Regions from separate parts of the Acidovorax sp. FW305-C-20-28 genome, predicted to be linked through region 1. Evidence: predicted binding sites of a transcription regulator. Region 1 holds the regulator's gene; the other holds the start of a gene.
The links. Region 1 encodes NrdR, which represses ribonucleotide reductase genes. Its sites were predicted from a motif close to CACNANATNTNGTG; they were not measured.
Positions count from the first base shown of each region.

Region 2: the regulator NrdR is predicted to act here: its motif matches at 10,340-10,353, upstream of AC3WOH_RS28480 (ribonucleoside-diphosphate reductase subunit alpha).

Region 1 is NZ_JBYSYM010000013.1:156,414-174,156, forward strand. It holds gene AC3WOH_RS16665 (DUF349 domain-containing protein) at 1-2,014, opposite strand, end outside; gene AC3WOH_RS16670 (lytic transglycosylase domain-containing protein) at 3,078-3,932, shown strand; ZMP/ZTP riboswitch at 3,978-4,128, shown strand; gene glyA (serine hydroxymethyltransferase) at 4,165-5,409, shown strand; gene nrdR (transcriptional regulator NrdR) at 5,432-5,881, shown strand; gene AC3WOH_RS16685 (DMT family transporter) at 5,924-6,814, shown strand; gene AC3WOH_RS16690 (hypothetical protein) at 6,884-9,238, shown strand; gene AC3WOH_RS16695 (YihY family inner membrane protein) at 9,349-10,605, opposite strand; gene AC3WOH_RS16700 (DUF2069 domain-containing protein) at 10,793-11,227, shown strand; gene AC3WOH_RS16705 (FAD-binding oxidoreductase) at 11,341-12,765, shown strand; gene AC3WOH_RS16710 (GNAT family N-acetyltransferase) at 12,780-13,253, shown strand; gene AC3WOH_RS16715 (DNA/RNA non-specific endonuclease) at 13,420-14,196, shown strand; gene AC3WOH_RS16720 (hypothetical protein) at 14,436-14,615, shown strand; gene AC3WOH_RS16725 (hypothetical protein) at 14,615-14,821, shown strand; gene AC3WOH_RS16730 (LLM class flavin-dependent oxidoreductase) at 14,847-16,208, shown strand; gene AC3WOH_RS16735 (DUF4440 domain-containing protein) at 16,275-16,658, shown strand; gene AC3WOH_RS16740 (ABC transporter substrate-binding protein) at 16,789-17,743, shown strand, end outside.
Region 2 is NZ_JBYSYM010000033.1:59,031-72,770, reverse strand. It holds gene AC3WOH_RS28525 (hypothetical protein) at 1-1,746, shown strand, start outside; gene AC3WOH_RS28520 (hypothetical protein) at 1,746-2,870, shown strand; gene AC3WOH_RS28515 (DUF1266 domain-containing protein) at 2,867-3,568, shown strand; gene ffh (signal recognition particle protein) at 3,617-4,996, opposite strand; gene AC3WOH_RS28505 (cytochrome C assembly family protein) at 5,083-5,880, shown strand; gene AC3WOH_RS28500 (PP0621 family protein) at 5,877-6,104, shown strand; gene AC3WOH_RS28495 (sensor histidine kinase) at 6,112-7,815, shown strand; gene AC3WOH_RS28490 (sigma-54-dependent transcriptional regulator) at 7,833-9,401, shown strand; gene ampD (1,6-anhydro-N-acetylmuramyl-L-alanine amidase AmpD) at 9,385-10,020, shown strand; gene AC3WOH_RS28480 (ribonucleoside-diphosphate reductase subunit alpha) at 10,447-13,401, shown strand; gene AC3WOH_RS28475 (ribonucleotide-diphosphate reductase subunit beta) at 13,536-13,740, shown strand, end outside.

The DNA.
Region 1 (17,743 bases):
GCGCTTCGCTGCCGGCATCGGCGGCCTGTGCGGCTGCGGCCGGTTCGCTCTTCGGGGCCGATGCTGCAGCCGCCTCGGCCGCCTGGGCCTGGCCACGCAGGGCCGCTTCGAGGGCCTGCACGGCGGCGCGGATCTGCTGCGCATCGCCCGTGGCGTTGGCGGCCTCGAGCGCCTTGGAGGCATCGAGCACCACACGGTCGCGCGCGCTCAGTTCGGTCTGGACCTTCTCGCGGTCGGCCGACTTGCGGTTGAAGGCTTCGTCGATGGGCTTGCGGAAGGCATCCCAGAGCTTCTGCTCGTGCTTGCGGTCCAGCGGCACGGTCTGCGCCTCGGCCTGCCAGCGCTGCTGCAGCGCCTTGACGGCATCGATGCGCAGAGCGGGTGCAGCGCCCAGCGCCACGGCCTCGTCGATCATCGCGTGGCGGCGTGCCAGGCTGTCCTTCTGCGCGGCGTCCAGCGGCGCACCGGCCGCAGCGATGGCCTGCTTCCACAGCGGCTGCAATTCGGCAAAGATCTTCTCGCCCACATGGCCGCCTTCGCGCCAGCGGTCACCGAACTGGTAGAGGGCGCGGTTGATGGCTTTCCAGTCACCCGAGTTGGCGTGCTCCTGCGTCCAGGCCTTGACCTCTTCGATCAGTGCCAGGCGCTGGGCCTTGTGCTCGGCGGCATCGGCGCGGATCTTGTCGAGCCAGGCTTCCACCACCTTGTGCGCGGCATTGCAGGCTTCGTCGAATTTCTTCCACAGGCCGTGGTTGGGCGCACCGCCCTGGTCGGCCTGCTTCCATTGCTCGCGCAGGGCACGCAGGGTTTCCTGCATCTTGCGGCCACCCAGGGCCTGGCCCTCGGGGCGGTTGAGCAGGCCCTCGGCCTTGGCCACGAGGTCTTCGCGTACCTGGTCGGCGCCCCAGCGCTGCCAGCCTTCGAGCTCGCCAGCGGCCACCAGGGCCGTGTGCACCTGCTGCTCCAGCGCGGCATCGATGTGCTTGCCATGGTTCTTGAGCACGGCGCGCAGTGCAGCGGCCGCACCGGCACTGGCCTTGCCATGGCCTTCGGCGGTTTCCTTTTCGAGCACCACCAAGGCCTCGCGCACGGCCTGCACGGCCTTTTCGCGCACTTCGGGGTCGACCTTGGGCTTGTTCTGCGCACGGGCCGGCTTGGCCGCAGCACCCGGAGCAGCGGCCGCTGCCGCAGCAGCCGCCTCGGTGGGCAGGCCACGCGCCACGCGCAGTTCGTCGGCCCATACGGGCACGGGCGGCAGCGGGGCGTTGGTGTCCTCGGCCGCAGCAGCGGCCTGGGCCACGGCGGGCTGGAAGGCATCCCACACCACCAGCAGCTGGGTGCGCGAGGCATCGAGCAGCGGCGGGAAGCGCGCCTCCACGCTGGCCCAGCTGGCGTCGCCGGTCAGCTCCTGGGCCTGCTCCTGCCAGCGCGCCACGTCGCCGCGCAGCAGCTCCAGTGCGGCCTGTGCGTCACGCCAGGGCTTGGTGGACAGCACTTCGATGCGCTGCGCCAGCAGCACGGCGGCTTCGCGCTGCACCTGCACGCGGTGCTGCAGGTCTTCGATGACCTTCACGCGGTCGGCCACCTGCACCTTGAGCAGGGACAGCGGCTCGCGCGACAGCGGCGCGCCGGCCTTGGCCGCGTCGCGCTGCCAGGCCAGGGCATCGGCGATGTTGAGCTTGGGCGCGGCCAGCAGGGCCTGGGCTTTTTCGGCCCACTCGGCGGCAATGGCTTCCTGGCCCTTGGCACGGCGGATTTCGTCGAGGCGCTCGCGCACGGCGCGGGCGGCGCCCTTGTCGCGGCCGCTCAGCTCCTTGAACACTTCCTGCAGCTGCTCGGGCGCCGGCTGGGTGGCCAGCCAGTCGCGGATGCGGGAGGCGCGCTCACCCGAGGTGGCGGCAGAGAAGGCGCCGCCGGTCAGTGCATCCAGGGGATGCGCCTCTTGGGTTTTGGCCGGGGCCGGATTCACTTCAGGTGCGTCGGACATTTTGCTGCGGGAAAAAAATGGAAACATGGATCCAAAGGATTACGAACGGCCATCCCTGCATCCGGGTGGACGCGCAAAGCCCCCAGGGCTTGCGCCAACCCCCAGCAGGTGCATGGCAGAAAACGGGCTATTTTCACCGGGTTCGTGCAGGCGGGCCACCAGCCGTCCTGGCGAGGGGATTCCTCGGGGGAAGTCCTGTCCAGGGCCACCCGGTGCGCGGGCATCTGCACCCTGCCTTGCAGGGTTGCGGCGTCTCCCCGGGGCCTGTGCCCGCTCTGGGAATTGCCCCCATTATCTATATATATGCGGCAAGCCCCCATTCAATGGCTTGAGGCAGTTCAACCCGGGCCCATCCAGGCTTGGCCGCAAGCACGGCGGCAAGCCGTCAGCATGCACCTCCCCAGCCACGGCAGGCGCTGGCGCACAGGGCAAAACACCTGCCCACAAACGAGAAAGCCCGGGGGACTCTCCGAAGTGGACAGTCTCCCGGGCTTGACGGCTGACACAACGGTCTTTTGCCATCGTTTCGCACTGCGGAGATGAAGGTCCGCTGAGCGAGGAGGCAAGGTATTGCCTCCAGGGGGTGCCGTGGAAGTTTCATCTGCTGCACCGCGGCACTGAATGCCCATCGGCGGGAGAGTTCGCTTCGTCTGGCGATGCCTGAAATCAACAGGCCACTGAACCTTACCAAAGTCGCTTCGGGACCTCAAGCCGGTTTTGCAATGGGTAGGAAAAAGCCGATTGAATTTGACATCGCGGCGTCATGGCCCTCTGGTGCACACCGCCGGCCTTCCGAGGGAAAAAACCCAAAAACCTGTGTTTATTAACAGATTTTTCATTACAAATTCATCTAACATTGCAATTTGTTAGTATTGACTAGCTATTTGGTGACCTCCTAGAATCCGCCAGCCTCAAAAACGGCTAGTAAAAACCCCAACCCCGCTGCCGAACCCGGCTAAGTCAACTCACGGCCCTCTTGCTTTTTGCAGGCCCTGAAATTGATGGCGTACCAATCCAGGTGATACGCCTGATCCTGCCAACCACCCCGTGGTTGCAGGGCCTCAGGGAAGCGCCCCAGAAAGGAAGAGCTATGACAGCGTCAGGAAAAGTGGTCTCGGGCGTGCGAACCTTCGCCGCCGACGTGACCGAAGGTTTTCTTGAAATCACCCACAGCAGCTTCGCCCTCATCGGGCTGACCGTTGCATTCATCGCAATCGCACTGACCGCCCGGCCCGACCTGCGCCAGGCTGGAGAAGAAAGACTCATGAACTGGCTGCAGGCGCGCCAGGTCGCCGTGCTGGGCATGCCCATCGAGCCCGAAGCGAGCGAACGCGCCACCGCAGGCAACCCCAAGGACCTGCCCAAGGAGCAGGCGGCCGTGGCCTTCTGGCTGAGCAAGAAGTACCGCGTGGCCCCCGAGCCCCTGAGCGTGCTGGTGGCCGAGGCCTATGAGCTGGGCGCGCGCAACAAGCTCGACCCGACCCTGATCCTGGCCATCATGGCCATCGAGTCGAACTTCAACCCTTTCGCACAAAGCGCCGTGGGCGCCCAGGGCCTGATGCAGGTGATGACCACCGTGCACACCGAGAAGTACCAGAACTTCGGCGGCCACTTCGCGGCCTTCGACCCCGTGACCAACCTGCGCGTGGGCGTGAAGGTGCTGCAGGAATGCATTGCCCGCGCCGGCTCGCTCGAAGGCGGCCTGCGCTACTACGTGGGCGCAGCCAACCTGCCCGACGATGGCGGCTACACCGCCAAGGTGCTGGCCGAGCATTTCCGCCTGCGCCAGGTGGCCGGCGGCCGCGCCATGCCGACCAACCCGCCGCCCACCCTGTCCACGCAGGCACCGGTGCAATCGGTGCCCGCCTCGGCCAAGCTGCCGGCATCCGCCTCGCCGGCCAGCGGTGGCAGCGACAAGGTGGCCTTGCTCTCGCAGCCCTCCTGACAGATCTGCGATCCCGGCGCAGTCGGGCGCTGCCTGGGATACACTACGCAGGTACGCAACTGGCGATAGGCGCAGCCCGCAACCGGGTTGCCGCTGACGTGGAAACCGACAAGGGCTGGCCCCTTGTGAACCACTGGGGAGCGTGCCGCGCGGGTGCCATGCCTGCCGCGTTCCGCCGTTCGCCTGGGCAGCCCTTGTTTCAAGGGACACAAGTTCATAGGACTGCCACACCATGTACGACCGCAATATTCTTGTCGAACAGACCGACCCCGAACTGTTTGCCGCCATCACGGCCGAGAACGCCCGGCAAGAGCACCACATCGAGCTGATCGCCAGCGAGAACTACGCCTCTCCCGCCGTGATGTGGGCCCAAGGCACCCAGCTGACCAACAAGTACGCCGAGGGCTACCCCGGCAAGCGCTACTACGGTGGCTGCGAGCATGTGGACGTGGCCGAGCAGCTGGCCATCGACCGCGTCAAGAAGATCTTCGGCGCCGAAGCTGCCAACGTGCAGCCGCACTGCGGCGCATCGGCCAATGAGGCCGTGTTCCTGGCCTTCCTCAAGCCCGGCGACACCATCATGGGCATGAGCCTGGCCGAAGGCGGCCACCTCACGCACGGCATGCCGCTGAACATGTCGGGCAAGTGGTTCAACGTGGTCTCCTATGGCCTCGACGCCAACGAAGTGCTGGACTACGACGCCATGGAGAAGAAGGCGCACGAGACCAAGCCCAAGCTCATCATCGCAGGTGCCTCGGCCTACAGCCTGCACATCGACTTCGCACGCTTTGCCAAGGTGGCCAAGGACGTGGGTGCGATCTTCATGGTGGACATGGCCCACTACGCCGGCCTGATCGCCGCGGGCGTGTACCCCAACCCCGTGCCCCATGCCGATGTGGTCACCTCCACCACGCACAAAAGCCTGCGCGGCCCACGCGGCGGCATCATCCTGATGAAGGCCGAGCACGAGAAGGCCATCAACAGCGCCATCTTCCCCGGCCTGCAAGGCGGCCCGCTGATGCACGTGATCGCCGCCAAGGCCGTGGCCTTCAAGGAAGCGCTGGAGCCCAGCTTCAAGGCCTACCAGGAACAGGTGATCAAGAACGCACAGGTCGTGGCCGAAACGCTGACCGCACGCGGCCTGCGCATCGTCTCCGGCGGCACGCAAAGCCACGTGATGCTGGTCGACCTGCGCGCCAAGGGCATCACCGGCAAGGAAGCCGAGGCCGTGCTGGGCTCCGCCCACATGACCATCAACAAGAACGCCATCCCCAACGACCCTGAAAAGCCGATGGTGACCAGCGGCGTGCGCATCGGCACCCCCGCCATGACCACGCGCGGCTTCAAGGAAGAAGAAGCCCGCGCCACGGCCAACCTGATCGCCGATGTGCTGGACAACCCGCGCGACGAGGCCAACATCGCCGCCGTGCGCGCCAAGGTCAATGCGCTGACGGCCCGCTTCCCGGTCTACCGCTGATCGACAGCGGCGCCGCGCGACCATGAAATGCCCCTTTTGCAGCCACCAGGAAACGCAGGTCGTCGAGACCCGGGTGTCTGAAGAAGGGGATTTCATCCGCCGCCGGCGCCAATGCGGCGCCTGCGACAAGCGCTTTACCACCTACGAACGGCCGGAAGTGAACTTCCCGGCCATCGTCAAGAAGGACGGCCGGCGCATCGAGTACGAACGCGGCAAGCTGCTCGGCTCGTTCAACCTGGCGCTGCGCAAGCGCCCCGTGAGCACCACGCAGATCGACAGTGCCATCGAGCGCATCGAGGAAAAGCTGCTCAACCTGGGCCAGCGCGAGGTGCTCTCCAGCCGCATCGGCGAGCTGGTGATGCGCGAGCTCAAGAAGCTCGACAAGATCGCCTACATCCGCTTTGCCAGCGTGTACCGCAGCTTCGAGGACATCGACGATTTCCGCGCCATGGTGGACGAGGTGCGCAAGTAGCAGCCGCCTGCAGACTTTGCGGCGCTGCATGACAATGCACCAGTGAAGACCCGCCATTTCCTGCAGCTGGTGCTGCTGTCTGCCCTGTGGGGCGCCTCCTTTCTTTTCATCCGCGTCGCGAGCCCTGTGCTCGGCCCCAATGTCATGGCGGCCCTGCGCATCGGGCTGGCCACGCTCACGCTCATGGCGCTGATGCGCCTGGCCGGTGAGCGCTGGCCCTGGCACCACTGGCGCGAACTGGTGGGCCTGGGCGCGCTCACGGTGGCCATTCCCTTCCTGCTGTATTCCTGGGCTGCGCTGCACCTGCCCGCGGGCTACAGCTCGCTGCTCAACACCATGGCCGTGCCCTTCAGCGTGATCGCAGCGGCCTGGCTCAAGGAGGATACGCTGAGCACACGCAAGTGGCTGGGCTGCCTCTGCGGCTTTGCGGGCGTGGCGCTGATCGTGCAACTGGGCCCGGTGGCGCCCACGCCGGCCCTCCTCATCGCGGCCGTGGCGTGCATGGTGGCCTCGGCCTGCTACGGCGTCTCCACGCCCTGGATGAAGCGCGCCACCACGCGCATGCCGCCGCTGGCGATTGCCGCCGGCATCCACGGCACGGCCCTGCTCATGCTCACACCGGGTGCTGCCTGGAGCATGCCCGAGGCGCAGTTCACGCCCGGGGCGCTGGCGGCCGTGGCGGTGATGGGCATCGTCACCTCGGGCCTGGCCTACTGGCTCAACCTGCGCCTGCTGGCCCAGGTGTCGCCCGTGGCCGCCATGAGCAGCGCCTTCATGATCCCGCTGTTCGGCGTGGCCTGGGGCCATTTGTTCCTGGGTGAGGCACTGGGCCCAGGCATGCTCTGGGGCGGCATGCTGGTGCTGGTGGCCACGGGGCTGGTCACCGGCTTCAACCCGCTGCGCTGGCTGGGCGCGACCTTCCAGCGATCGTAGGAGGCTGCCTACAGGGCCGTTCGCCCAGGTCCGGGGCGGCCCGCCCTGTCGCCTGCCGACAATCAGGGCATGGACCAGCCGCCCCACCCGACCGCAGCCACCGCCCATCCCGTTCACCGCGCCCCCCTGCAACCCGAGCAGCCCCCACCGCAGCACGCCTGGCAGTTCTTTCGCGCCGGCGGCGTGGACCAGGTCATCATCCAGACCGGCCAGGACATCGCCCACCTCGCCGAACTCGACCAGAAGCTCTGGGTGGCCCTGGCCTGCCCCACACGCGGCATCGAGTTTGACGAACGCACGCTGGACCTGATCGACACCGACCAAGACGGTCGCATCCGCCCGCCCGAATTGCTCGCCGCCTGCGCCTGGGCCTGTGCCCGCCTGCGGGACCCCGAGGAACTGGCCCGGCCCGGCGATGTGCTGGAGATCGACGCCATCCACGATGGCACCGAGGAGGGCGCGGCGCTCGCCGCCGAGGCCCGGCGACTGCTCGCCATGGCCGGCCGGCCCGAGGCCACCGCGATCGCCCTGGCCGATGTGCTGGAGCGTGGCAAGCAGCTCAGTGCAATGCGCTTCAACGGCGACGGCATCATCACCGCCGACACGGCCGGCGACGACACGGTGGCGCGCGAGGTCATAGTCCACATCATCAGCGTGCACGGCGGCATTCCGCCGGCCACCGACAAGCAGTTGCCCGGCATCGACCGCGAGCGTGCCGAGGCCTTCTTCGCCGACCTGAACCAGCTCAAGGCCTGGGCTGCCCAGGCGCGCGAGGCCACCACGGGCCTGGCCCTGGGCGAGCGCACGCTGGCCGCCACCGAGGCCATGAACGCCGTGGCCGCCAAGGTCGAGGATTTTTTTGCCCGCACGCGCCTGGCCAGCTACGACCCGCGCGCGGCCACGGCACTCAACCCGTCGCTGGAGGAGTACAGCGCCATGTCCGGCAAGGACCTGGGCCTGGCCTCGCCGGCCATCACCACCCTGCCCCTCGCCCCCATCACGCCGGGCGGCGCCCTACCCCTCTCACGTGGTGTGAACCCGGCCTGGTCCAAAGCCTTGCGCAATTTCCGCGAGCGCACGGTGGAGCCCCTGCTGGCCCGCACCGATGCCGAGAGCCTGACCCAGGACGAGTGGCAGCTGATCCAGAAGGCCCTGGCCCCTTGCCAGCAGTGGCTGGCCGACCGGCCCGCCACCCGCCTGGACGCCCTGGACGAAGAGGTGCGCGAGGCCCTGCTCGCCGGGGATGCCGAGCAGCGCGTGATGGCCCTGATCGCCGAAGACGAGGCCGAAGAGGAGCACAACCAGCAGGCCCTGGCGCTGGAGAAGCTGCTGCGCTTCAAGCAGGGGCTGCTGGAGCTGCTCAACAATTTCGTCTCGTTCTCGGCCTTCTACCAGCGCCGGGGCGCCATCTTCCAGGCCGGTACGCTGTACCTGGACGCGCGCAGCTGCGACCTGGTGGTGCAGGTGCCCGACGCCGCGCGCCACGCCAAGCTGGCCGGCCTGGCCAAGACCTACCTGGCCTACTGCGACTGCACGCGCAAGGGCCACAAGATGGGCATCGTGGCGGCCTTCACCGCAGGCGACGTGGATTTTCTCTTCGTGGGCCGCAACGGCGTGTTCTACGACCGCGACGGCAACGACTGGGACGCGACCATCACGCGCATCATCGAGAACCCCACGAGCATCCGCCAGGCCTTCTTCTCGCCCTACAAGAAGTTCGTGCGCATGGTCGAGGAGCAGGTCGCCAAGCGCGCCTCGGCCAGCGACGCGCGCGTGCAGAAATCCCTGGGCACGACGGCCGGCACCCTGGCCAGCACCGACGCCAAGACCGCGGGCGGCACGGCCGGCAGCCTCACCACGCTCCCCGGCGCAGCGCGGCGCACGGACGTGGGCACCGTGGCCGCCATCGGAGTGGCACTGGGCAGCATCAGCGCGGTGCTGGTGGGCATCTTCGGCAAGTTCGTGGACCTGGGGATGTGGATTCCCCTGGCGATCCTGGGCATCGTGCTCGCGATCTCGGGGCCGAGCATGCTGATCGCCTGGCTCAAGCTGCGCCAGCGCAGCCTGGGGCCCATCCTGGATGCGAGTGGCTGGGCGATCAACGGGCGCATGCGGGTGAACACGCGGCTCGGGGGTTCTCTGTCGCAGACGGCCAAGGTACCGGTGAATGCGCGGCGCATGCTGGATGATCCGTTTGCGGAGTCGCGCAGTCCTGTGTGGGTGGCGCTGGGGGTGTTGGTGGCTGTTGTGGTGGTTGTGTTCGTGGCCTGGCGGGCGCATTGGCTGGATCGGTGGGTGCCGCGGGTGACCGTGACGGCTCCCGTGGCTGCGCCGGCTGCGGTGCCTGCGTCTGGGGCCAGTGGTGCGGCGGCTGCTCCTGTGGTGGTGGGGCCGGCGGCTTCTGTGGCTGCACCGGCTCGTTGAGTTTTGGGGTCGTTTCAGTTGCATGCCTTCGCTGAGGGCAGAGGCCGGGATGTGCGCCCGGACTCCGATCTCAATCAAGGCACGCAGCAACCACACCAACAAACCAAAGATCACCGCCCCCGAATCAAATCCGCCACCTTCATCCTCTCCAACCCCGCACTGCTCCAGAACGACCCCAGGCTCTCCGCCCGCTCCAGCAACAACTTCTCCACCAACGGCTCGGCCGGAGTAGCCAGAGGATCCACCAGCAGCAGGTACCGCGGCTCGGCCACATCCGCCGCATCGGGATCGCTCGTGGCGTCGTTGATCTGCCCGACCCAATCCAGCGAGACCAGTGCATCGAGCACCGGCTCCAGCTGCAGCACATCGAGCCGCAGCAGCAGTGCCAGCTCGCCCGCGCGCAGCCCCTTTTGCGCATGGCGGCGCGCCAGGTACAGCTCCTGCAGCACCTCCACCGCGAGCTGGAAGTGCCAGCCCGCCACGGTGCCGCGCCGGGCCACCCCGGCCAGCAGGCTGGGCAGGTAGGCCGTCACCACCGCGCCCAGCAGCACGATGACCCAGGCCACGTAGATCCAGACCAGCAAAATGGGCAGGGTCGCAAACGCGCCGTAGACCACCGAATAGGTGGGCACGTTGCTCAGGTAGATGGCCAGCACCCGCTTGGCCAGCTCGATGCAGACCGAGACGAACAGGCCCCCGGCCCAGGCGTGGCGCCACTTCACCGGGGTGTTGGGCACATAGTGGTACAGCGCGGCCATGCAGCCCGCCAACACGAAGAACTGGATGGAGTCGAACAGCAGCTGCACTCCGCTGGGCAAGGCCCGCACCAGGCCGCCCGAGGCCGACATGACGTACGAAGTCACCGCCAGGCTCACGCCCAGCAGCAGCGGGCCCAGGGTGATGGCGGCCCAGTAGATCAGCACGCGCTGGCCCAGGGGGCGCAGGCGGCGCACGCGCCAGATGTCGTTGAGCGTGCGGTCCATGGTCAGTATCAGGGCCAGCGCCGTGGCCAGCAGGATGCTGAAGCCCGCCACGCCCAGGCTGCTGGCCTTGGCCGCGAACTGGGTCAGGTAGCCCAGCACCTGGCGCGAGATGCTGTCGGGCACCAGGCTGTCCACCAGCCAGCGCTGCAGCACGTCCTGCACCTTGCCGAAGATGGGGAATGCGGTGAACACCGCCAGTGCCACCACGAAGAAGGGCACCAGCGCCAGCGTGGTCGTGAAGGTCAGGCTGCTGGCGGTCAGGCCCAGGTGGTCCTCGCGAAAGCGCTCGCGCAGGGTCTGGGCCGTCGTTTTCCAGGGGAAATGCGACAGCTGCGTGATCAGCGCTTCGATGCGCAAGGCTACAGTCTGCAGGGTCAAGGGCATGGCCGATATGATCCCAGGTCCGGGAGAGGACCACGGGGTGTTGTGGAACGCTGGCTGCATCGCAGGGATGCGCCAGGCGCATCCAGCACGCATTGTGGGCCCAAGCGCGGCGCAGGCCACCAGCGAAAATGGACAGCCTGCCAGCCGTGCCCCCTCTTTCCATTCGTTGTTACCTGACCTGCCACCGATGACCGCTCCCCTCCCCGTCTCCGACCATGCCATCGCCGCCACCCGCTGGGCGGCCACCGGCAGCGTGATGGCGCTGATCGTGCTGTGCCTGGCCTGGGAGCTGGTGCTGGCCCCCGTGCGCCCCGGCGGCTCGTGGATCGCCCTGAAGGCGCTGCCGCTGTGCATTCCGCTGGCCGGCCTGCTCAAGAACCGCATGTACACCTACCGCTGGGTGAGCCTGGTGATCTGGCTGTACTTCACCGAAGGCGTGGTGCGCGGCTGGGGGGACAAACCGCCCTCGCAGTGGCTGGCCTGGGCCGAAATCCTGCTGTGCCTGGTGCTGTTCACCGCCTGCACGCTGCACGTGCGGCTGCGCCAGCGCAACGCCAAGGCCATGGCAGCCATGGCGCCACCCCCAACCCAGGAGGGGCCGGCACAGGCCCCCGTGGCGTGACCGCTCCACAGCACACACGCCCACCACAACACCCGCCCACGCCCCTCCATCCACGCTGCGCTGCGCCACCAGGCAACAGCAGCCCCTGACGCCGTAGACGAAAGGCCACCGACATGACCACCAACACCCTCCTCGACACCCTGCGCACCCTGGTCGGCCCGGCCAACGTGCTGGCCGATGGCGACCTGACCGCCTGGGAGCAGGACTGGCGCCGCCGCGTGCGCGGCAAGGCCCTGGCCGTGGTGCGCCCGGCCAGCACACAGGAAGTGGCCGCCGTGGTCAAGGCCTGCGCCGCGGCCGGCACCGCCATCGTGCCGCAGGGCGGCAACACCGGCCTGGCGGTGGGCTCCACGCCCGACGACAGCGGCACGCAGATCGTGCTGAGCCTCACGCGCCTGAACGCCGTGCGCAACATCGACACCGACAACCTCACCATGACGGTGGAGGCCGGCTGCATCCTGCAGAACCTGCAGGACGTGGCGCAGAACGCGGGCCTGCTGTTCCCCCTGTCGCTCGCGGCCGAGGGCAGCTGCACCATCGGCGGCAACCTGGGCACCAATGCCGGCGGCACGCAGGTGGTGCGCTACGGCAACGCGCGTGACCTGTGCCTGGGCCTGGAGGTCGTCACCGCCCAGGGCGAGGTGTGGGACGGCCTCAAGGGCCTGCGCAAGGACAACACCGGCTACGACCTGCGCGACCTGTTCGTCGGCAGCGAGGGCACGCTGGGCATCATCACCGCGGCCACGCTCAAGCTCTACCCCGAGCCTGCGGCGCGCCTCACGGCCTGGGCCGCCGTGCCCTCCATGGAGCACGCCGTGGCCCTGCTGGGCCTGGCGCACAAGCACCTGGGTGCAGGCCTCACGGGCTTCGAGGTCATGGGCCAGTTCGCGCTGAGCCTGGTGGGCAAGCACATGCCGCAACTGCGCGTGCCCTTCCTGGGGGACGAGAACGCGCCCTGGTGCGTGCTGCTGGAGAACTCCGACAGCGAATCCGAAGAGCATGCGCGCGCCCGCTTCGAGGCGCTGCTGGAGACCGCCTTCGAGGCCAGTTGCGTGACCGACGCCGTGGTGGCCGAGAACCTGACCCAGGCCCAGCAGCTGTGGCACATCCGCGAGAACATTCCGCTCGCGCAGGCCGAAGAGGGCCTGAACATCAAGCACGACATCTCGGTGCAGATCTCGCGCATCCCCGCCTTCGTGGCCCACACCGACGCCGTGCTGCGCCGCGAGATCCCGGGCGTGCGCCTGGTCAACTTCGGCCACCTGGGCGACGGCAACCTGCACTACAACGTGCAGGCGCCCGAGCAGGGCGACCCCAAGGCCTTCCTGCGCGACCACGAGGAGCATGTGCACCAGCTGGTGTACGACGCGGTGGCCGAATTCGGCGGCTCCTTCTCGGCCGAGCACGGCATCGGCGAACTCAAGGCCGACAAGCTCGAAAAGTACCAGTCGCCCGTGGCCCTGTCGATGATGCGCGCCGTCAAGCAGGCGCTGGACCCACAGGGCATCATGAACCCCGGCCGCGTGCTCAAGCACTGACAGGAGCATCCCGCATGGCGACCTCCGTGAACGTCCGTCCCGTCACAGCGAGTGACTATGCAGCATGGCGCCCGCTCTGGGACGGCTACAACGCCTTCTACGGGCGCTTTGGCGCCACCGCACTGCCCGAGCACATCACCGCGAGCACCTGGCAACGCTTCCTCGATCCCGCCGAGCCGGTGCACTGCCTGGTGGCCCAAGAGGGTGAAGGCAGCAACGGCACCCTGCTGGGCCTGACCCACTACCTCTACCACCGCAGCATGACGCGCATCGAGCCCGTGTGCTACCTGAGCGACCTGTTCACCCGCGAAGCGGCACGTGGCCGCGGCGTGGGACGCATGCTGATCGAAGCGGTGTACGGGCAGGCGCGCGCAGCCGGCTCGTCGCGTGTGTACTGGCAGACGCAGGAGGGCAATGCCGCAGGGCGTGTGCTGTACGACAAGGTGGCCAAACACCACGGCTTCATCGTGTATGCGAAAGAGCTTTGACGGGCCCGCTTTCCTGCCTCCAAACGTAAACGCTGCAAGCGGCAGAAAAACCTTGCGGCATTACGGCCCGTAGGGCCAAAACAGGCCTGCAGCGGTGGTTCAATCAGCGCCTTTTTTCGCTTTTTGACACCGCGTTTTGAATTTGCATTCTTCCTGGCCGCGCGCCATGCGCGTGGCCACGGCGGCCATGGCATTGGCCCTGGGCGCCGCCCCCTCTTTCGCCCGCAACCCCTCCTCCACGTTTCTCGACAGCCTCCCCGGCCTGCGCAGCGCACCGCCCACCGGCTTCGTGCATTGCCCGCAGTTCTTCGTGGGCGGCAAGCCGCCGCCGGTACCGCGCCGCGCCCAGCAGCGCGAGTTGTGCTACGAAGCCTTTGCCGTGCTGCACAGTGGCCAGACGCGCACCCCGGTCTACGTGGCCCAGCGCCTGAACCGCCAGGTGCTGGAAGGGGCCCACGAAAAGCGCTCCGACAAGTTCTTTGCGGACGCACGGCTGCCGCGCAGCGAGCGCGCCGAGCTCGACGACTACAAGCGCTCGGGCTACAGCCGCGGCCACATGGCCCCGGCGGCGGACATGGACACGCCCACGGCCATGGCACAAAGCTTCTCGCTGGCCAACATGGTGCCGCAGGACCCCAAGCAGAACGGCGGCCCCTGGGCCCGCATCGAGCAGGACACGCGGCGCTATGCGCAACGCGCCCGCGGTGATGTGTACGTGATCACCGGCCCGGTCTTCGCGACAGGCGGCCCGACCATCGGCGCGAACCAGGTCCATGTGCCCACGCACCTGTTCAAGCTGGTGTACGACGCCACCACCCAGCGTGCCTGGGCGCATTGGCAGGCCAACCGCCCGGACGAGCGGGCCGGGCCGCCCATCAGCTACCAGGAGCTGGTCAAACGCACGGGCGTGGAGTTCCTGCCGGCCCTGGCGGCACCGCACTGAGCACCGGCGCCCGCCTGCACGGAAAGCGCATCTGCAAACTCGCATTCCTTCGTTGGAATGCGCGCAGCGCCTGCCCACAATGGCCAGGCGCGGTCATGGATGGATGCGCCACGGGGCCCGCAGGGCCCTCGGTTGTTTTGGTGATATGCAACTGACGCGAAAGTCGTTCTCCGCCAACCCCTGCTTCGGGACAATGGCGGCATTCCACGGCCACCGGCATCCATCCAGCGATCCGCCCCATGAACACCCCAAGGAGCCTCGACATGCTGCTGCCCGTGACCACCGAGGACCTCGACCTGACCCCACCCGATGGCGCTTTCTGGAAAGTGCTGCGCCACCTCGCCGTGGGCCTGGTCGTGGCATGCGCCATTGCACTGATTGCCGGCTTCCTGGCCTCCACAGCGGGCGGAGGCGCATGATGAAACACACAACCGCTGCCCTGCCCAATGCACTTGCCGAGCGCGTCCTGGCACTGACGGCCAAGGCCTGGGGGATTGCACCACCCTCGCCTGCAGCCCTGGTGCGGCGCGCACCCCATGGCTATGTGCGCCAGCGGGTGCGCCGCAGGGCATTGCAAGGGGCATGCGCACCCTTGCCGACCCCGCTGCTGGCGCATTCCTGGTGATACCGCCCACCGTTTTTCGATCCGCATGACCTCTCCCCGCCCCCAGATGCACCTCGGTGCCTTTTTCTTCGGCGTCGGCCACCATCTGGCCGCCTGGCGCCACCCCGATGTGGACCCCGGTGCCGCCAGCCGCATCGAATCGCTCCGTGAATGGACACGCATTGCCGAAGCCGCCAAGTTCGACGCCATCTTCTTCGCCGACAACGTGGGGCTGCCCGGCCCACCCGACGCGGTAGTGACCAAGAATGCGCTGTGGTACCCGCTCGATCCGCTCATCGCCCTGGCAGCACTGTCGCAGTCCACCACGCACATCGGCCTGGTGGCCACGGTGTCGTCCACCTACCTGCCGCCCTACCACCTGGCGCGCAAGTACGCCTCGCTGGACCAGGTGAGCGGCGGGCGCAGCGGCTGGAACCTGGTCACTTCGGGCAGCGACTTCGAGGCGCGTGCCTTCGGGCTGGAGCAGCAACTCGCCCACGCCCACCGCTATGCCCGGGCGCACGAGTACGTGAAGATCGTCAAGGGCCTGTGGGACACCTGGGAGGACGAAGCCTTCATCCACGACAAGGCCGCCAACCGCTTCTTCGACCCCGCCCGGCTGCACCGCGTGGCCCACTCGGGCGAGCACTACCAGGTGCATGGCGGCCTGCAGACGCCGCGCGCCCCGCAGGGCTACCCGGTGCTGGTGCAGGCCGGCTCCTCGGGCGATGGGCAGGACCTGGCGGCCGCCACGGCCGAGGTGGTCTTTACCGCACAGCAGAGCGCGGCCGAGGCACGCGCCTTCTACAACGGCCTCAAGGCCCGGCTGCCCGCCTACGGCCGCACGCCCGACCAGCTCAAGATCCTGCCCGGCATCTCGCCCTTCGTGGGGCGCACGCGGCAGGAGGCGCAGGACAAGTTCGACCAGTTGCAGGGGCTGATCGACCCGGTGCTGGGCGTGGGCCTGCTCTCGACCTTCCTGGGCAATGTGGACCTGTCGGGGTACGACATCGACGGGCCGTTTCCGCAGGACCTGCCGGTGACCGAAGGCTGGAAGAGCCGGCAGGAGCTGTTCGAAGGCATGGCGCGGCGCGAGAACCTGTCCATCCGCCAGCTCTATGAAAAGGTCGCGGGCGCGCGCGGGCACTGGACCCTCGTGGGCACGCCCGAATCCATCGCCGACGAACTGGAGCACTGGTTCACCACCGGCGCCGCCGACGGCTTCAACGTGCTGGCGCCCACCCTGCCCCACGGCCTCACGGACTTTGCCGACCTGGTGATCCCCGAGCTGCAGCGCCGCGGCCTGTTCCGCACGGAGTACCAGGGCCGCACGCTGCGCGAGCACCTGGGCCTGGCCCGGCCGGCCCACCCCGCAGCGCGGCAAGGCGCCCGCGGCAACACCACGTAACGCGCTCGGTGCGTGCCATGTTCACCGCTACCATCGTCCGGACAATGACCAAGGGAGAAGACAGCGGTGCTGCATCTGGAAGAACTGCGCGCAACGCGCACGCAATGGTATGAAGCCTATGTGGCCGGCGACACGCGGCGGCTGGCCGAACTGGAAGACGCCTCCTTCTTCGTCGTGAGTGAAGCCGGCATCGAGGCCGGCGCTGAGCGCCTGGCCGGCATTGCCAGCGCCGTCCGCGCGGGCCGCTGGTTCCCGGCGGGCAGCCGCACACTGGACGCGCAACTGGAGCTGCAGGCGGTCAGCGAAGGCATCGTGTCGGCGCGCGGCCTGGGCCGCATCGCCACGCCGCGCGGTGAGCATCCCCCCGTGCTGTTCACCGAACTCTGGCAACGCTCCGCACAGGGCTGGCGTGCGCTGCACCTGCACTACCACCCGCAGCCACGCCCATAGATGAGTTGGTTCTTAGGAACCCACGATTGCTTCGTTCCCCCGCACACGCCTTCCCCCTAGAGTTCGACCCCTGCACTGCACCACCACCGGTGGTTGCGGTGACGATCAACGAACGCAAGGGGAAAAAGGAATGTCAGGACGGGATGGCAAAAAGGGACAGCGCTGGCGCACCCTGGCGGGGGCGACGCTGCTGGGCCTGGCGCCGCTGATGGCCCAGGCCGAGGGCAAGATCAGCATTGCGCAGCAGTTCGGCATCGGCTACCTGATCCTGGACGTGGTGCGCGACCAGCAACTCATCGAAAAGCACGGCAAACAACAGGGCCTGGATGTGCAGGTGGAGTGGGCCGCCATCTCGGGCGCCACGGCGATGAACGAGGCCCTGCTGGCCGGCTCGCTGGACGTGGTGTCCGCCGGCGTGCCGCCCATGCTCACACTGTGGGACCGCACGCGCGGCAAGCAGAACGTGAAGGCCGTGGCGGCGCTGGGCTCGCTGCCCAACTACCTGCTGACCAACAGCCCCAGCGTCAAGACCTTGAAGGACCTGGGGGAGAAGGACCGCATCGCCGTCCCCGCCGCGGGCGTGGGCTTTCAGTCGCGCACCTTGCAGATCGAAACGGCACGCGTCTTCGGCAAGGACGACTTCAAGCGCTTCGACAAGATCTCGGTGAGCCTGCCCCACCCCGAGGCCACGGCCGCGCTGATCGCGGGCGGCTCGGAGATCAACACGCATTTCTCCAGCGCACCGTTCTACTACCAGGCCCTGGCCGCCAACCCCAACATCCGCAAGCTCATCAGTTCCTACGACATCCTGGGCGGCCCGGCCACGTTCAACGTGCTCTACACCACGCAGAAGTTCCACGACGAGAACCCCAAGACCTACAAGGCGTTCTACAACGCGCTGGTGGAAGCCGCGCAGATCATCAAGGCCGACAAGGCCAAGGCTGCCGAGATCTTCATCCGCGTGCAGAAATCGAAACTCGCGCCCGAGCTGGTGCGCAAGATCGTGGAAGACCCGGAGAACGACTTCACCGTGTCGCCGCACCGCAGCTTCGTCTATGCGAACGAGCTGGAAAAGCTCGGCGTGC
Region 2 (13,740 bases), on a different contig from region 1:
CGGGCCTACCGCGCCTGGGACGAGGCGGTGCTGGCCACGCGCCTGGCCGAGGTGGCCGCCGCCGAGGGCGACGCGGCCCAGGCACAGCAGTTGGTGCAGCAGGCCATGGACCAGCTGCGCAATGCCGCACCGGAGCAGGACGTGGACCACGAGGACTGGCTGAAGCTGGGCGAGCAGTTCGTGGCCCTGCACCCCGCCAGCATCGACACCATCGTGCAGCAGATCCCGGCGCGCATGCCGGCCGACCTGTCCCGCCCGCTGCAACGCGACGTCTCCGTGCGCCGCGCCCGGCTGCAGGCCAGGGCGCTGCAGCGCCAGGGCCAGCTCGAAGCGGCGCTGGCCCTGGCCAAGCAGGGCCGTTTCGGCCTGACCAATGACCAGGAAGACGACTTCAGCATCTTCGTGCTCGACCTCTTGATCGAGGCCGGCCACATGGACGAGGCCGCGCAGCTGGCCTTCGAAAGCGCCAGCAGCAAGCGCCCCGGTTCGATGCGCCATGCCTGCACGGTCGCCCTCGCGCAAATGAAGGCCCACCTGGCCCGGGGCGCCACCGCCCACCCCTTCTGGCACCTGGCGCTGGCCAGTGCGGCCATGGACGACGCCAGCTGGGTGGAGTACCCACAAGACCCCGAGGCCTTCATCGACCACCACCTGGCCCAGGCGCGCCTGGCCCTGCCGGAGCACCCGGTGCTGGCCTGCCTGGACGGCCTGCGCCTGTTCGCCGAAGGGGCGCATGCGCGCGCCCTGCCGCTGCTGGAGACGGCGGTGCGCGAGCCTGCCATGGCCGCGCCCGACCTGCTGCAGGCGCTGTGGGTCAGCCGGGTCAAGGTGCATGGTGTCGCCAAGGCCCTGCAGCAGCCGTTTGCGGCCTCGCCCGCCGCCGGCTGGTGCTACAACATCGGCGTGTGGCTGGACTTCAACCTCCAGCAGGCCTGCGGCGCCAGCGGTGACGACGACTGGCCCGAGCAGGACATCGACACCCTCAAGGCGCGCTACTACGAGGCGGCGGTGGTGCATTTCGAGGCCTTCTTCGCCACCGGCGAAGGCTGGTTCCGCGATGGCGACGTGCATGTCTACTCCATGCTGTGCAACAACCTGGCCATCTACTACCGCTGGAACCTCAAGGAATACGACAAGGCCATTGCGCTGCACCACAAGGGCCTGGAGACCAGCCCCTTCGCCGAGCACCACAACGGCCTCGTGTCCTGCTACTCGGCCTCGGAGCGCAAGGCCGAGCTGATCGCCGCGGCCGACACCCTGTGGCACTACTCGCTGGACTACGGCTACAGCCGCCACGATCCCACGGGCTACTTCAAGACCGTGTGCCGCGCCCTGTACGAGCTGGACCGCGACAACGAAATCGACATCTGGCTGCAGCGCCTGGACGAATGGTGGAATGGCCTCACCCGCGATGACCAGGCCGAGAACGAAGACGACTACCTCGGCGCCCTGCTGGTCATGCTGCGCAACCTGGCATGGTCACAACCCGCCGATGCGCTGGCCCGGCTGGAACGCGTGATGCCACGCGTGCGGGCCAATGCACTGCCCGGCATCCGCCGCGTGGCCGGCAATGTGTACGAGAACACCAAGCACTTCGACCAGGCCATGGCGCTCTACCAGGAGTCGCTCAAGATGGTGCGCCCGAATGACGAGAGCGACGCCGAGCAGGCCGGCTATGCGCGCGACGACATTGCCAGCTGCAAGAAGGCCATGGGCGCCGGCAAGCCCTGGTGGAAATTCTGGTAATGGCCCTTGCCGCCGCTGCACGCGGCACCTACGGCGCGCGCGACGTGGTGAATGCCCCCGCGATCCGCAGCGCCATCGGCCGGCGCTCCAGCGCGCGCGGCGACCCCGAGGAGGTGCGCGCCTGGCTGCTCAACCACTTCTACCGGCATGTGGTGGGCAACCTGCAGGCGCCGGCACCGGTGCTGCAGGCCGTCACGCAGCGCGAGCAGGCGCAGGCCCTTCTCCAGCCGGCCCCCGTGCCGCCCTGGGCACTGGCCCGGCTGGGCGAGGCCCCCGCACGCCATGCAGCAGCGCCGGAAATCCCCCTGTGGTGGATCGACCCCGAGGCCGATGCGGTGCTGGCGCTGGAAGCCCGGCTGGTGGAATTTCTGCTGTCGCGCGAAGGCACCTCCTTGCAGGGCAAGCTGCAGCGCGTGACCGCGCCGCAGGCTCTGGATTTGTGGCAAGAAGAGCATGCCGCCTACGAGGCCAAGGCCGCGGCCGGCTGGCGCGAGCACCTGCCCGAGGCCGTGGCGCTGGCCTGGCAGGGCGAGCAGGGGCATTTCATCGAGTTCCGCCCCGACAGCGCGCACCTGCGTGCCGAAATGGCCTATGAAAGCCAGATGATGCGCCACTGCCTGGGCCAGTTCGCGAACCGGCGCAGCCTGGCTGGCGGCTACGGCGAGCACTATGCCAAGGCCTGCGAGGAAGGGCGCCTGCGCCTGTTTTCCTACCGCACGGCCAGCCAGGTGCCGCACATCACCATCAGCGCCCATGTGCGCGAGGACGGCCGCCTGGCCATCGACCAGATCAAGGGCAAGCAGAACCGCCCGCCCGTCGAGCGCTACCAGGGCGAGGTGCTGGCACTGCTCAACCAGTTGCCGACCTGCGAGGAGGCGCCCGCCGATGCGCTGCAGATGGGCATCGTGCGCACGGCGCAGGGCTGGTGCACCGTGCGCGACGTGGTGCAGGAGGAGGACCAGGTGCGCCTGGTCCAGGCCCGCCCCGCCCTGGTGCGCGAGCTGCCCGCGCCCTCACCGCTGGTGCAATGGCTGGTGGCGGCACGCGACCCGGCCTTGCTGCAGGGCCTGCCGCTGGCGGCTTCCGTGGCGACCGCACTGGACACGGGGGGCGGCACGCCATGATCGCCTGGCTGGTCTTCGCACTGGTGTTCTGCCTGCTGGCCTGGCTGGCCTGGCGGCTGCTGCTGTGGGTGCTGGGCCCCTTCCTGCGCTGGTACGGGCGCCCGCGCCTGCGGCGCCAGTATGTGCTGGACGCGCACTGGAGCTGGGCCCTGGCCCTCGCCGACCCCATGGCGTTCGGCCGCATCAAGGGCGGCTTTGCCGATGCACGCATGCCCCTGCTGACCGAGTCGCTGCAGCAGTCGCTGCGCCCGGCCCTGCTGCACCTGCTGGGCCTGCGCAGCGACATGGACGAAGCCCGGCTCCGGGCCACCCTGCCCGCACAACTGCGCGAACGCTGGTTCCGCATGGGCCTGGATGCCCTGCGCCCCGACGATGCCCCGCGCGATGCCATGGCCCTGGCCTGCGCCCGCGTGGCCTTCGCCACACGCACCGCGGCGCTGCTGGGCTGGCTGGACGAAGCCACGCAGTGGCAGATCCTGCACCACAACGCGCAGCGCGCGGCCGACTGCTTTCACAGCTGGGAGGACTTCGGTTGCGCCTATGCACGCGGCCGCCGCCAGTGGGTCGCCCACTCGCGCGCCGACAGCCTGGGCGTGGCCTTCACCGAGGAAGAGGTGGCGCAATGGCTCGCCAACCGCGACCACCCCTGGCACTGGCTGCCCTGGCCGCTGCCGCCACCGCCCATGAAAAAACCCTGAAGGCCGCAGCGCTGCCTTCAGGGTTTCTGGAAGAAACGGACGCCGGGGTCAGAACGGCATCTTGGGCATGCCGCCGCCCCCGAGGCCCTTCATGCCGCCCATCTTCTTCATCATCTTCATCAGGCCGCCGCCCTTCATCTTCTTCATCATTTCCTGCATCTGCTCGAATTCCTTGAGCAGGCGGTTGACCTCCTGGACCTGCACGCCCGCGCCGCCGGCGATGCGCTTCTTGCGCGTGGCCTTGATGAGTTCGGGCTTGCGGCGCTCCAGCGGGGTCATGCTCTGGATGATGCCTTCCTTGCGCTTGATGTCCTTCTCGGCCTTGTCCATGTCCACGGCGCCGGCCTTGGCGGTGAACTGGGCGGGCAGCTTGTCCATGAGGCTGGACAGCCCGCCCATCTGCTTCATCTGCTGCAGCTGGGAGAGGAAGTCGTTGAGGTCGAAGCCGTCGCCGCTCTTGACCTTGGCAGCCAGCTTCTGCGCGGCCTCGATGTCCACGCCGGCCGTGACCTGCTCCACCAGGGCCACGATGTCGCCCATGCCCAGGATGCGGCCCGCATGGCGCTCGGCGTCGAAGACCTCCAGGCCGTCGATCTTCTCGGAGACGCCGGCGAACTTGATCGGCGCGCCGGTGATCTGGCGCACGGACAGGGCCGCACCGCCGCGCGAATCGCCGTCGAGCTTGGTCAGCACGATGCCGGTGAGGGGCAGGGCCTCCTTGAAGGCTTTGGCCGTGTTGATGGCGTCCTGGCCCTGCATGGCATCGACCACGAACAGGGTTTCGACCGGGTTCAGCGCCGCGTGCAGGTCCTTGATTTCCTTCATCAGGGCTTCGTCGATGGCCAGGCGGCCGGCGGTATCGACCAGCAGCACATCGAAATAGTGCTTCTTCGCGTAGTCGAGCGCGGCATGGGCAATGTCCAGGGGCTTTTGCTCGGGCGTGCTCGGGAACCATTCGGCCCCGGCCTGCTTGGTCACGGTCTTGAGCTGCTCGATGGCGGCGGGGCGGTAGACGTCGCCCGAGACGGTGAGCACCTTCTTCTTGCGCTTTTCGATCAGGTGCTTGGCCAGCTTGGCCGTGGTGGTGGTCTTGCCCGCGCCCTGCAGGCCGGCCATCAGGATCACGGCGGGCGGCTGGGCGGCCAGGTTGATGTCGGAGATGCCCTCGCCCATGGTGGCGGCGAGCTCGCGGTTGACGATGGACACCAGGGTCTGGCCCGGCTTGAGCGAGCCCAGCACCTCCTGGCCCAGGGCCTTGTCCTTGACGCGGGCGATGAAATCCCGCACCACGGGCAGGGCCACGTCGGCTTCGAGCAGGGCCATGCGCACCTCGCGCAGCATGTCCTGCACGTTGGATTCGGTGATGCGGGCCTGGCCGCGCATCTCCTTGACGAGGCGCGTGAGTTTGTCGGTAAGGGCGGAGGCCATAGGAATTGTTCCGGTGTTGCGCGCGGGCAAGCCGCGTGCGCGCCAGGGCACTGGCGATAAGGCGAAAGGCTACTAAACTCTGAGCCATGATTTTACCCAGTGCGTCTCCCCTGGGCTGGCTGCTCGCGCTTGCCGCAGCGGCGGCCTATGCCATGCCCGCGGCTGCGGCTTCGCGCCTGGGGGCGGCAGGCATGCGCAACGCCCTGCTGGCGGCATGGTTGCTGCACGGCGCCACGCTGGTGCTGGGGCTGTGGAACGAGGCGCCGCGCTTCGGCTTTGCGCCGGCCCTGTCGATGACGGCCTGGCTGGTGCTCACGGTGTATGCGGTCGAGAAGCAGCTGTTTCCCCAGATGCAGGCACGCTGGGTGCTGGCGGTGCTGGGTGCGGTGGCCATCGTGCTGGCCCTGCTGTTCCCGGGCCAGCCGCTGCATGTCTCGGCCTCGGCCTGGCTGCCCTTGCACCTGGCACTGGGCATTGCCTGCTATGGCCTGTTCGGTGCGGCCGTGGTCCATGCCTGGCTCATGACGCGGGCCGAGCGCCACATCCGCCTGGCGGAGGACCCGCACAGCGGCATTCCGCTACTCACGCTGGAGCGCCTGACCTTCCGCTTCGTGACGGCCGGCTTCGTGCTGCTCACGGCCACGCTGCTGGCCGGCTGGCTGTTTGGCGATGCCCTCTACGGCCGCGCCTGGCGCTGGGACCACAAGGCGATCTTCTCGCTGATGGCCTGGATCACCTTTGCCACGCTGCTGCTGGGCCGGGCCCGCTTCGGCTGGCGCGGGCGCACCGCCGTGGGCGTGCTCTATGCCGGGGCCGGCCTGCTGCTGCTGGCCTATGTGGGCTCGCGCTTCGTGCTCGAGGTCATCCTGGGCCGCAGCGCATGAAGTACCTTGTTCTGCTGGTGGTGCTGGTGGTGGCCATCGGCATCTGGCGCAGCAACCGCGCCGCGCCCGGACAAGCCCGGCCCGGCAAGGCCCGCACGCCCGCGTTGCCCCAGGACATGGTGGCCTGCGAACACTGCGGCGTGCATGTGCCGCGTGCCGAGGCGCTGGTCCAGGGAGGCCACACCTACTGCAGCCTGGAGCACCAACGCCTTGGCAAGCCCTGAAGCGACCCTGGCGGACAGCCCGCCTGCCAGCAACCTGCTCGTGGCGGTGGAGGCGCCCTTTCTGCGCCTGTGGAAGGGTTTTCTGACCGCCCGGGTGATGGTCGCCATCGCCCTGGTGCTGCTGCAGACCCTGGGGCAGGCGGTCAACCAGACCCTGGACCCGGCCACGCTGGCGGTCACGGTGGCCTACCTGGTCGCCACCGTGCTGATGCGCATCCTGGCACGCCACCGGCCTCCCCCACCGGGCACGGGCATGCACTGGCTGCCGTCCATCGGCATCGACCTGGCGGTGGTCTGCTCGCTGCAGCTGCTGCACTCGGGCGCCCTGAACTACACCCCGCTGTTTGGCCTGCCGATCCTGATGGCCGCCGTGCTGGGCACGCTCACCCTGGCGCTGGGCACGACGGCGGGGGTGACGCTGATGCTGCTGGGGCTGGCCTGGCTGGGCGCACGCTCCGGGGTCGACGACCCGCAGCGCTACCTGCAAAGCGCGCTCACCGGCACGGGCTACTTCATCGTCTCCTACCTGGTGCACCAGCTCGCCACGCGCCTGGCGCGCGAGCAGGAAGTGGCGCAGCAAAGCCGCATGGCGGCGCGGGTGCAGACCCAGGTGAGCGCCCTGGTGATCCAGAACCTCGCGGACGGCGTGCTGGTGGTGGACGAGAACGACACGGTGCACAACGCCAACCCCGCCGCCCTGCAACTGCTGGGCCAGCCCCCTTTGCCGCCCCTGCCTTTTTCGCTGACGCACGCGGCGGCCTGGGATCCCCTGGTGAAGCTGGCACGCCGCACCTTCCGCCAAGAGCAGCCCCAGACCGCCGACGCCGACCTGCTGCACCCCGGTGAGAGCCCGACCGGGCTGCATGTGCGCACTTGGCTGACCTCCTCGCGCACCCTGGCGCGCGAGGCCGGCAGCGAGCGGCTGTGCGTGATGTTCCTGCACGACCTGCGCGAGATGCAGGCGCGCCTGCGCACCGAGAAGCTGGCGGCCATGGGCCGCATGTCGGCCGCCGTCGCGCACGAGATCCGCAACCCCCTGGCGGCCATCGTGCAGGCCAACGCGCTGCTGGAGGAAGACCTCACGGACCCCGGCCACAAGCGCCTGGCGCACATGGTGCAGCAGAACGCGGACCGCCTGGCGCGCATCGCCGAGGAGGTGCTGGACATCGCCCGCGTGCAGCACCAGATCAGCCATTCGCCGGCCTCCACGCTGCAGCTGGACCAGGCCGTGGCCCAGGTCTGGAGCGACTGGCAGGGCCAGGACCCGGCCGCACGGCGCGGCCTGGTGGCCCTGGGGGCGGGCGATGCGCATGTGGAGTTCGACCCCGAGCACCTGCGCCGCGTGCTCGTGAACCTGCTGGACAATGCCCTGCGCTACATGGGCCCCGAGCTCGATTCGCTGTGCATCACCACGCGCACCAGCATCACCGGCCAGATCAGCCTGCAGGTCTGGAGCGATGGCGCGCCCATGGACAAGTCCGTGGAGCGCCATCTCTTCGAGCCCTTCTTTTCGTCCGAGAGCCGCTCCAGCGGCCTGGGCCTGTACATCTGCCGCGAGCTGTGCCAGCGCCATGGGGCCTCCATCGGCTACCAGCGGGTCGTGCGCCTGACCCAGCGCGGCGACACCGGCGGCAATGCCTTTACAGTCGGCTTTCGGCGCACCACCCGCCCCGCCGAGCCCAGCTCCCTGTTCGACACCATCGTGGTCTGAAAGCCTCCTCCTCGCCCATGAACGCCCCTGCTGCCTCCATTCTTGTCGTGGACGACGAGCCCGATCTGCGCACGCTCTACGAACTCACGCTGCTGCGCGAAGGCTACCGCGTGGAGACGGCCGCCAGCGTGCAGGAGGCGCGCGAGCAGCTCAAGGCCCACCGCTTCGACGCCGTGATCACCGACATGCGCCTGCCCGATGGCTTTGGCATGGAGCTGCTGCAGGACCTGCGCGAGCAGCAGCGCAAGGAGCGCTGCGTGGTCATGACGGCCTATGGCTCGGCCGAGAACGCCGTGGAGGCGCTGCGCTCCGGCGCCTTCGACTACCTGACCAAGCCGGTGGACCTGAAGCAGTTCCGCTCGGTGGTGGCCTCGGCCATCCAGGGCACGGGCGGCGTGCCCGCGCCCCGCGCCTCGCGCACGCCGGGCGGCCGCGCGGGTGCGGCGGTCGATGCCCAGGCATCCTCATCGGCACTGGACCGGCTGGTCGGCGAGTCGGCCGCCATGCGCAATGTCAAGCAGCGCGTGGCCAAGGTGGCGCGCGGCATGGCACCGGTGCTGATCCACGGCGAGTCGGGCACCGGCAAGGAGCTGGTCGCCCAGGCCCTGCACGCCAGCAGCCAGCGCGCCGACGGCCCCTGGGTGGCGGTGAACTGCGGCGCCATTCCCGAGAACCTGCTCGAGGCCGAATTCTTCGGTGCCCGCAAGGGCTCCTACACCGGTGCCACGCAGGACCGTGATGGCTACTTCCAGGCGGCACGCGGCGGCACCCTGTTCCTCGACGAGATCGGCGACCTGCCGCTGGCCATGCAATCGAAGCTGCTGCGCGCCATCCAGGAGCGCAGCGTGCGCGCCCTGGGCTCCACGCAGGAGGAGACCGTGGACGTGCGCATCGTGAGCGCCACGCACCGCGACCTCGCGGCCGATGTGCAGTCCGGCCGCTTCCGCCAGGACCTGTACTACCGCCTCAATGTGATCGAGGTCGTGATTCCGCCCCTGCGCGAGCGGCGCGAAGACCTGCCTGCGCTGTGCCGGGCGCTGCTGGCGCGCATCGCGCAGGAATCGGGCATGCCCGTGCCGGCCCTCACCGAGCACGCCATCCAGGCGATTGCCGCCCACCCGCTCAGCGGCAATGTGCGCGAACTCGAAAACCTGCTGCACCGGGCCGTGGCCCTGAGCGAGGGGGACGAGCTGCACGTGGACGGCATGCCCCCGGCGGCGGGCCAGGCGGTCGCAGGCCATGCCACCGCCGACAGCCTGCAACCCATGCCGCTGGCCGACAGCGCCGGCTTCGCGCCCCCGGCGGTGCCGGATGCCCGGGATGCCGATGCAGCCCCGGCCCACGCCGCCGCCGCCGCCGCCAGCCTGGCCATGCCCGGTGCCGTCACGCCCCTGCCCAGCGACCTGCAGGCCTGGCTGGACCAGCAGGAGCGCGACATCCTGGTGCGCGCGCTGCGCGAGGCGGGCTTCAACCGCACGGCCACGGCCGCGCGGCTGGGCATCAGCCTGCGCCAGATCCGCTACCGCATCGCGCGCCTGAACATCGCCGTGCCCAACGACCAGGATGCGCATGACGACCTTGGCTGACGGGGCCGATGCCGGTGGCCTCGCCTGGGAGCAGGGCTGGCACCGCGCGGCCGTGCGCCACCCCTCGCCCAACTTCGGGCCGCGCCCGCCGGCGGCGCAGATCGACCTGGTCGTGGTGCACTCCATCAGCCTGCCCCCGGGTGAGTACGGGGGGCCAGCCGTGCGCCAGTTGTTCACCAACACCCTCGACTGGGATGCGCACCCCTATTACCAGGGCATCCGCGGCCTTGAAGTGTCGGCGCACTTCTTCATCGACCGCACGGGGCGTCTCTGGCAGTTCGTGGACTGCGACCAGCGCGCCTGGCATGCCGGGCCCTCGGCCTACCGGGGCCGGGTTCAGTGCAACGACGACTCCATCGGCATCGAACTCGAAGGCCTGGAGGGCGAGCGCTTCGAGCCCGCCCAGTACGCCACCCTGGCCTGGCTGTGCCGGGACATTGCGCTGCGCTATCCGATCGCCCACCTGGCGGGCCACGAGCACATTGCCCCGGGGCGCAAGCACGACCCGGGCGCGGGCTTCGACTGGCCTGGCGTGCAGCAGGCGCTGGGCTGGCCGATGGAGCGCTTTCCCGAAGCCACCCGCGCCGCACCCCGCGAGAACGGCCAGGGCGAAAAATAGCCAGAGAGACAGGCACGGCACTGCAGGCCGTCCCATGAGGGGGCCGCAACCGTGTTGCGCGCGGCACTGCGACGGCCTGTCAAGGCAAATATTTTTTGTGCAGATGCACATGCGGGCCGTGCCAGAGCGCATGCGGCCCGCCGCGCAAAACCCCGCCACATCGCGCGCCGCTGCGTGGTTTTCACCCCCATCTCCGTGGTGTGCCATGCGTTCGCGGCGGATCCGGATGCCCGTCCCATGCCCCGAGAAACACGCTGTTTCGGATTTTGGCAGTCCTGTCGGCGGTACACTACCGGTAGTGTCTTGAAGCCAATCGACACACCATATATAGTGTGCGCCAGACGAGAAGCTGGCGCATCGCTTCTCTCCCCGGCGGCACCGAAAACCGCCCGCACATCCCAGACAGCACCCAAAAAGAGGACATCCATGCAAGCTGCTTTGAACACGCCTTCGTCCACCACCCGCCCCGCATCCACGGATGCCTCCGAGGCGGCTTCTGCGCCCGAGGGTGCGAACCACACGTTCGCCCATTACCAGATCATCCGCCGCAATGGCGCCGTGGTCCCGTTCGAGCCGCAGAAGATCGCCGTGGCCATGATGAAGGCGTTTCTGGCAGTCCATGGCACCCAGGGTGCCGCATCGGCCAGCGTGCGCGAAGTCGTGGACACGCTGACCCAGAACGTGGCCCGCGCCCTGGCGCGCTCGCGCCCGGGCGGCGGCACCTTCCATATTGAAGACGTGCAGGACCAGGTCGAACTGGTGCTGATGCGTGGCGGCCACCACGAAGTCGCCCGCGCCTACGTGCTGTACCGCGAGAGCCGCACCCAGGAACGTGCGCGCCACACCGAGCAGGAAGCACAGGCCGCCCCCGCACCTGCGCTGCATGTGCTGGACGGCGACAAGCGCGTGGTGCTGGACGTGCAGCGCCTGCAGGGCCTGATCGAGTCGGCCTGCGTGAACCTGGGCGCCGACGTGTCGGCCCAGCCCATCGTGGCCGAGACCATGCGCAACCTGTACGACGGCGTCCCCATGGACGAGGTCTACAAGGCTTCCATCCTGGCCGCGCGCACGCTGATCGAAAAAGACCCCGACTACACCTACGCCACCGCACGCCTGCTGCTGCACACCATCGTGCGCGAAGTGCTGGGCCGCGAGGTCACCCAGGCCGAAATGGGCCAGAGCTATGTGGAGTACTTCCCGCAGTTCATCCAGAAGGGCGTGGACAACGAGCTGCTGGACGAGCGCCTGCTGAAGTTCGACCTGGCCCGCCTGGCCACCGCCCTCAAGCCCGAGCGCGACCTGCAGTTCGACTACCTGGGCCTGCAGACCCTGTACGACCGCTACTTCCTGCACGTGCGCAAGACGCGCATCGAGCTGCCCCAGTGCTTCTTCATGCGCGTGGCCATGGGCCTGTCGCTCAACGAGACCGACCGCGAAGCCCGCGCCATCGAGTTCTATGAAGTGCTCTCCAGCTTCGACTTCATGTCCAGCACGCCCACGCTGTTCAACAGCGGCACGCTGCGCTCGCAGCTGTCCTCGTGCTACCTGACCACGGTGCCCGACGACCTGGACGGCATCTACGAGTCGATCAAGGAAAACGCCCTGCTGTCCAAGTTTGCCGGCGGCCTGGGCAACGACTGGACGCGCGTGCGCGCCCTGGGCTCGCACATCAAGGGCACGAACGGCGAATCGCAGGGCGTGGTGCCCTTCCTCAAGGTGGTCAACGACACGGCCGTGGCCGTGAACCAGGGCGGCAAGCGCAAGGGCGCGGTCTGCACCTACCTGGAGACCTGGCACCTGGACATCGAGGAGTTCCTGGAACTGCGCAAGAACACCGGCGACGACCGCCGCCGCACGCACGACATGAACACGGCCAACTGGATCCCCGACCTGTTCATGCGCCGCGTGATGGAAAAGGGCACCTGGACCCTGTTCTCCCCCTCCAGCGTGCCCGACCTGCACGACCTGTTCGGCGCCGACTTCGAGAAGGCCTACGTGGCCTACGAGGAAAAGGCCGCGCGCGGCGAGATCAAGCCCGCCAAGACGGTGCAGGCCACCGACATGTGGCGCAAGATGCTGACCATGCTGTTCGAGACCGGCCATCCCTGGATCACCTTCAAGGATGCCTGCAACGTGCGCTCGCCCCAGCAGCACGCTGGCGTGGTGCACTCGTCCAACCTGTGCACAGAAATCACGCTGAACACCAGCGACACCGAGACCGCCGTGTGCAACCTGGGCTCCGTGAACCTGCTGCAGCACCTGAAGAACGGCCAGCTCGACCACGACAAGCTCAAGAAGACCATCACCGTGGCCATGCGCATGCTGGACAACGTGATCGACATCAACTACTACGCCGTGACCAAGGCGCGCGACTCCAACCTGCGCCACCGCCCCGTGGGCCTGGGCCTGATGGCCTTCCAGGACAGCCTGTACGAGCTGCGCATCCCCTACGCCTCGCAGGAGGCCGTGGAGTTCGCCGACAAGTCGATGGAAGCCATCTGCTACTACGCCTACTGGGCCTCGACCGAGCTGGCCAAGGAACGCGGCCAGTACACGAGCTACAAGGGCTCGCTGTGGGACCAGGGCATCCTGCCCCTGGACACGCTGGACATGCTGGCCAAGGCCCGCGGCGGCTACGTGGAAGTGGACCGCTCGGCCACGCTGGACTGGGACGCCCTGCGCAAGAAGATCGCCCAGGACGGCATGCGCAACTCCAACTGCGTTGCCATCGCCCCCACGGCCACCATCTCCAACATCATCGGCGTGGATGCATCGATCGAGCCTTCGTTCGGCAACCTGTCGGTCAAGTCCAACCTCTCGGGTGAGTTCACCGTGATCAACGGCGGCCTGGTGCGCGACCTCAAGCGCCTGGGCCTGTGGGACGACGTGATGATCATGGACCTCAAGCACTTCAAGGGCTCGCTGCACCCCATCGACCGCGTGCCGCAGGACATCAAGGCGCTGTACTCCACGGCCTTCGAAGTCGCGCCGCAGTGGCTGGTGGAAGCCGCATCGCGCCGCCAGAAGTGGATCGACCAGGCACAGAGCCTGAACATCTACATGGCCGGTGCCTCGGGCAAGAAGCTCGACGACACCTACAAGCTGGCCTGGCTGCGTGGCCTCAAGACCACCTACTACCTGCGCACGCAAAGCGCCACGCACGTGGAGATGAGCACCGTGAACACGCGCCAGCTCAACTCGGTGTCGTCCGACAGTGATGGCAGCAGCGCCGCACAGGCCGCGCCCGCAGCCGCTGCGCCCGCCAAGCCCAGCCCGATGGAACTGGCCGCAGCCGCCGCTGCGGCGCAGGCCGCGGCACTGCCTGCGACCGACATCAAGTTCTGCGCGATCGACGATCCGACCTGCGAGGCCTGCCAGTAAGGCCCATGGAGCAGCGCGCATGAGGACCCATGTGCGCTGCTTCGGTGCTGTGAAGCAACAAAACGTTGCTGCGCAACGCTGCAGTGCTTTCCTTTTTGCAGCACTGCTTTCATAATCCGAACACTGGAAAATCTATGTTGTCCTGGGACGAAGAAGTCAAGCCCTCATCGCAAAATCAACTGGACGGTGGACTGAGCAAAAGCCACCCGGCTGAACAGTCGCCTCTGTCTTTCCAGACCCCATCCCTGCAAGCCGTGCACGCGTCGATGACCGCATCCGCAGCACCCCAGGCCACGGCCGCACAAGCCCCCACGCACCGCCGCGTGAACGCCGCCGACA